Regions from separate parts of the Sedimentibacter sp. genome, predicted to be linked through region 2. Evidence: a T-box and tRNA genes for the amino acid it is inferred to sense, from the RefSeq annotation. Region 2 holds a T-box; the other holds one or more tRNA genes.
What was found. The T-box of region 2 lies ahead of AAGU76_RS08450 (valine--tRNA ligase). A T-box ahead of a tRNA ligase gene usually reads a tRNA of that ligase, here a tRNA-Val.
Positions count from the first base shown of each region.

Region 1: it encodes a tRNA-Val, which carries the amino acid that the T-box ahead of AAGU76_RS08450 (valine--tRNA ligase) is inferred to sense. The anticodon was not compared.

Region 1 is NZ_JBCFAS010000004.1:31,056-34,236, forward strand. It holds gene AAGU76_RS15045 (argininosuccinate synthase) at 1-245, opposite strand, end outside; T-box leader at 510-718, opposite strand; tRNA gene AAGU76_RS15050 (tRNA-Val) at 1,072-1,144, opposite strand; gene AAGU76_RS15055 (ABC transporter ATP-binding protein) at 1,336-3,117, shown strand; gene AAGU76_RS15060 (ABC transporter ATP-binding protein) at 3,120-3,181, shown strand, end outside.
Region 2 is NZ_JBCFAS010000002.1:421,599-424,779, reverse strand. It holds gene AAGU76_RS08460 (MoxR family ATPase) at 1-84, opposite strand, end outside; gene AAGU76_RS08455 (GNAT family N-acetyltransferase) at 271-1,089, opposite strand; T-box leader at 1,240-1,492, shown strand; gene AAGU76_RS08450 (valine--tRNA ligase) at 1,622-3,181, shown strand, end outside.

The DNA of each region.
Region 1 (3,181 bases), on a different contig from region 2:
GCATTTGCCTTCAGTCCCTTGTAAACATACTCTTCAACAAACTCATTTACTACATTTTCAATATAGACCTTGCTTGCCCCCGAAGACAAGGCTTTGTTTTTAACGAACTCCATGTCGTCTTCCTGGCCAACATTCACGCAGCATGCTATGATTTCAAAATTATCGTAATTTTCTTTTAACCATGGGATTATTATTGATGTGTCCAATCCGCCTGAATATGCCAATACTACTTTTTCTTTTTCCATCTCTTCCATCCTCCAGATTTTGATATAAGATTAAAAATTTACTTTCCGTATAATTATTCATTAGTTATATTGATTGATTGGATTAGAAAGGGTAAAAGCTTCTCGGAAAAACAGGGTTAAACCCTGGGCATAGCGCAGTTTCGTTCACCAATTTATCAGCTCCCTACGGTCGCATAAATTGGGAACTCATTGCGTTTGACCTACCGCTGTTTTTCTCTCCCTGCGGTCGGAAAAACAGGGTTAGGGCATAAAAAAAACTGCTGATAAAGAGGCGGTTTGTGTCCGCGGTACCACTCTTTTTTAGGCAGCTGCTTTACTCTTTCATCATAACGGTATTTAACCGGATTCTCATACTGTTATTTCCGAGAATCTTTTCATGGACTCTTTTCAACTAAATTTCACTGCCGGACTCACACTCTGTTCCGACTCGCTGAAGCTCAAGTTTAATCTACTCTTCCAATCATCAAATTATACATAATTAATCATTTTTATACGATTATAGTCTATGCCCTTAACTTTGTCAACTCTTTTTTATAAAATTTTTTCAAATTTTATTATATTTATTCGAAGTTGAACTAAACAAAGGCGGAACTACTCCGTTTTTAACGAAAAGCAACTGTAATATTTATCCCGTTCGATCATAGACACCAAACGCAGCCTGTCACTCTGACCACATCAGGAATCACATTGTTGTTTATGGATTCTTCCTGATTTCCTTCAGATGACATATGCTCGCACTATAAACAACAAGAGGATGCCTTTTCGGCATCCTCCAAATTCCTTGAATTACTGTAACTTCCTTCTCCCTAAAAAAGGGCATAAAAAATGGGAACTATAGGGCTCGAACCTATGACCCCCTGCTTGTAAGGCAGATGCTCTCCCAACTGAGCTAAGCTCCCGTGACTGTTTATTATGTTACCACAACTTCAAACAATTGTCAATTGCGTTTATAAAAATTTCCTCAATATTTTTATCGCTGTCAATAAATCTTCAGCATCGATAATTCTTCATGCACAACCGAAATAATGCTGGGAATTATTTTTAAAAATAGTATAATGTAGTTATGTCATTTTACTTTCAGGAGAAAAAAATGAAATCAGAGTCACCGCAAAAGCCCTCAAGCTTCATAGGAAGCAGTTATATACAGTTTTTCTTGAAAAAATATCTTATAAACTACATACTGGGAATCATGGCACTGCTGGTCGTTGACTACGTGCAGACCAGGGTTCCAATCATAGTAGGAAACATCATAGACCGAATCGAGCTGGGTAAAATGGATACCGTCTATGTACAATCTTCAATCGTTAAGCTCTTTGCCATTGCAGGAACCATTTACGTAGGAAGGATTTTGTGGAGATACTTCATATTCGGAACATCAAGAAGCATCGAACGCGACATGAGAAACGACATGTTCAGCCATCTTGAACAGCTGTCAGCCGTCTTTTACCACCAGCACGGCACAGGCGAAATAATGGCGTACATGACAAACGACCTGGAAGCTGTGCGTATGGCCCTGGGTCCCGGTATTCTGACGCTGTGCGACGTGATTGCCCTGGGATCCATAACCGTATTCAACATGGTTACTGAAATAGATCCTCTGCTGACAGTCGCAGCTGTCATTCCTCTTCTTCTCATTGCCGTGTCAGTACGTTTCATGGGAAGGGAGCTGCAAAGCCGCTTCACCAAAAAGCAGGAAGCCTTTGCGCAGCTTTCAAACTTTGTGCAGGAAAGTCTGTCAGGCATAAAGGTAATCAAATCCTTCGTGCAGGAGGACAAGTCCAACTCATCCTTCGAAAAACAGAACAAAGACGCATTCAAAAAGAACATTGACTTAAGCGTAATTCAGACGCTGATGCATCCGTTCATGCAGATGATTTCAGGTGCTGCGCTGGCTGTAGCCATAGGTTACGGCGGCTACATAACAATAAAGGGTAGAATAACACTGGGAGAGTTCTCGGCATTCATACAATACCTGGGCATGCTGGTTTGGCCAATGATGGCCACGGGCATGACCATCAACCTGTTCAATACGGGAGCCGCTTCACTGGAAAGAGTGGAAAAAATACTGAAAGAGCCAGTGGAAATCAAGGACTCGGAAAACAGGTCCGTTGAAAGCCTTACAGGAAGCATACAGGTGAAAAATTTAAGCTACAGATACCCGGGAACGGACAAATATGTGCTCAGGGACATTGATTTTTCTGTAGAGAAGGGACAAACTCTTGGAATCATAGGAAGGACCGGCAGCGGCAAGACAACGCTGGTAAACCTGATGCTTCGCATTTTCGAACCCGACAAAAACACCATATACATCGGAGGCTTTCGCATCTCAGACATACCCCTTAAGGTTCTCAGGAAAACCATCGGCTACGTGCCCCAGGACAATTTTCTTTTCTCCGACACCATAGCCAACAACATAGATTTCGGCTTACGAAGCGGTCAAATGGACAAAATAGAACAGGCTGCCAGGGATGCTGTGATCCACGACAACATTGCGGAATTTAAAAACGGCTACGATACACTGGTTGGAGAAAAGGGTGTATCTGTTTCCGGAGGCCAGAAACAGCGCATATCCATCGCCCGTGCTCTAATAAAGGATCCGGAAATATTGATACTGGACGATTCTGTATCAGCCGTTGACACCGACACTGAGGAAAAAATACTCAATACACTTGAAGAAAGGCGTAAAGGCAAGACAAACATAATAATCGCCCACAGGATTTCAACCATTCAAAACGCCGACATCATTATCGTGCTTGACGAAGGAAGGATTGTTGAAAAGGGTACACACCAGCAGCTGATCCAACAGGATGGTCTGTACTGCTCCATTTATGAAAAGCAGCTTCTTGAAAAAATGCTGGAGGAACAGGAGTAGCCATGAAATACGATGATGATGGAAAAAAGAAAAAAATAAACAAGAACATTGCAAAGAGGCTTCT
Region 2 (3,181 bases):
ATCTTTTCCAATGATTGTTTTATTGATTTCATTGATAATCATCAATGCTTTTGGCTGAACGGAAACATGTTCATGTTTTGACAAATAAACCGACCTTCCTTCTTATATCATTTTGATTTAAAGCATGATGCCGAGTTTGATTTGCTATGTAGTTTTTAAAGCAGCAATTTGATTTTTGAGGATAGTTAGGCTGTGAATAAAATCTCTGTTAATTAATATTCTATCACTTCTAGCCTGAAATCTAAAGTATAGACGAATCTTTCATAAAACTTATAGAGGTAAGTACATTTCATATTGCTCAAGTGATTCTTTCTGAAATCCCAGCTTTCTTAAAAATCCTTCCAGGATAGAATTATTAGGAAGACATATGGAAACTTTTTCGCTATTTTGCGCATGAGAAGCTTTTTGAACCATAATGCTGCCTAGACCTTGATTGCGGTAAGCTGGGTGGACCCAGAGCAAGTTAATTTTACCATTTGGGCTCATAGCAATAAAAGCAATTTCTTTATCACCTTCGAATGCAGCAAGATAAGCATCATTTTTGCTCGTAGCATAATAAGGTGTATCGCTTTGCCAATTTATATGGCAGTCCATAAGAGTTTTTCTAAAGGAATCTATCTTTTCAAATGATATTTGTTTTATGTCATAAGAAGGCGAACCTTTGGAAAAAAGCATAGAGTTAATAATACCTGAGTAGTATTTTAACGTGTATGTTTTTCTATAACCACAGTCTTCATAGAATTTAATTGCTCTGTCATTACCTTTTACAACCTCAAGAAACAACTGCTTACACCCTTCATTAATTGCAGCTGATTTATGCATTTCAAGCAGTTTATGGCTGATTCCACGGCCACGGTTTTCAGGGGCAATGCAAAGTGTGCCACAGCGCATTGTCTTTAGCCCGTCAAAAAAACGTATACCCCCAAGAATTAAACCTATTGGACGTTCATCATCAAGTGCAATAAAGGATAAATTTAATGAATTACCTTCAGGACCTAAAAATCTGCTTTCAAAGGCATCTTGACCCATTTTCAGTGGAACTATATAGTCTGAATAACCAATAGTAAAAGCATCGAATATTTGACTCATAGTAACATCAGTACAAGTTTTGTAATTTATCGTAATATTCGCCTCCCTAAATAATTAAGAATCATCTTTTTAAATTTTATAAATAATTATAACATAAATATTGACATTTTGAATATAATAAAATATTATAAAATAAAAAACGAACACAAAAAAATGGCGTTGATGAGGAGGAGTACATACTCACCTGAAGCATAGAGAGAAGATGGTTGGTGAAAATCTTCGTGAAGGAAGTATGGAAGTAGCCTTTGAGCTGTGAACTGAAAAGATATAATCTTAGTAGGCTTCAACGGAAATTTCCACCGTTAAAAGGAAAGCAGTATCTGATAATATAATCCCGTACTGACAGAGTGCAGAGTAATCTGAATTTAGGTGGTACCACGGACGCATACAGTCCGCCCTGAGCATAAGCTTAAGGCGGACTTTTTGTATGCCATACTACAACGAGTTCCCAAATTATATGAGCGATAGCGAGTAAATAATTTGGTGAACGAGACTGTGATTTTGTGTTCGTAAAATTCCAGGAGGTATTACCATGAAAAACTATGATTTTAGGCAAGTTGAAAAAGAAATGCACAACTTTTGGAATGAAAATTCTATCTACAGTTTTGACCCGGAGAGTAAAGAAGAAATTTATTCTATTGATACTCCGCCGCCTACTGTTAGCGGCAGTTTGCACATCGGACACATATTTTCCTATACACAGGCTGAAATGATAGCACGTTTTAAGCGTATGCAAGGCTACAATGTTTTTTATCCCTTTGGTTTTGATGACAATGGTTTGCCAACAGAAAGACTGGTTGAAAAAGATGAGGGTATCATTGCAAAAAATCTTCCAAGAAGGGAATTTATTAAAAGGTGTGTTGCAACCTCTGCAAAATATGAAAAAGAGTTTAAAGATTTGTGGGAGTCTTTGGGCTTTTCAGTTGACTGGTCCCTTCAATATGAAACCATTAATCCTATGGTACAGCGAATATCACAAAAGTCCTTTATCAGACTCTTGAAGGATAAAAAGGCGTATATGAAGGAGTCACCGGTTTTGTGGTGCACAGAATGTCAAACTTCAATTGCCCAGGCAGAGTTAGAAACCATTGAAAAAAAAACTGCTTTTAATTATATCAATTTTCAGGTAGGTGAAGAAAGATTATTGGTTGCCACAACAAGACCGGAGTTGTTATATGGCTGTGTTTGTCTGTTTGTTAATCCTCATGATGACAGATATATAAAATACATCGGCAAAAATGCCACTGTTCCTTTATATGATTATGAAATTCCTGTATTGGCAGACGAAAAAGCTAGTATTGATAAAGGCACAGGTGTTGTAATGTGTGCAACATTTGGTGACAGCACTGATGCAGAGTGGTATGAATCTCATAAACTGCCTTATCGTAAGGTTATTCTGCCAGATGGTACAATAGATGAAAGTGTTCCATTAATAGGAGGGTTAAAGGTCTTAGCAGCCCGTAGACAGATAATAGATCTTCTTTCAGAAAGAGGATTTCTTATAGAATCAAAAAATATCACACATACTGTTTCTGTTCACGAGCGTTGTGGTAAGGAAATTGAGATTATACCGTCAAAACAGTGGTATATAGATATTCTTACAAATAAGGAGCTGTTTTTGAAAGCTGCCGATGAAATCAATTGGTATCCCCAACACATGAAAAACAGATATTTGTTGTGGGTTGAAAATCTTAAATGGGATTGGTGTATATCACGCCAGCGTTACTTTGGTGTTCCTTTCCCAATATGGTATTGTAATAATTGTGGTAATGTTATAATTGCAGATGAAGAAATGCTGCCGGTAAATCCTATTGAAACCAGACCAGGAAAAATTTGTTCCTGTGGGTGTGATGAGTTTGTGCCTGAGACAGCTGTTTTTGATACATGGGCTACTTCATCAGTTACACCTCAAATAAATTCAAAATGGGATGAAGAAAATGATATTTCAGATATGCTATTACCAATGAGTTTGAGGACACAGGCTCATGAAATCATACGTACATGGGCATTTTATACCATAGTTAAAAGCCTCTACCATACGGGACAGATTCCATGGAAGGATATAATGATTTGTGGTTTCGTTCTTGCTAAG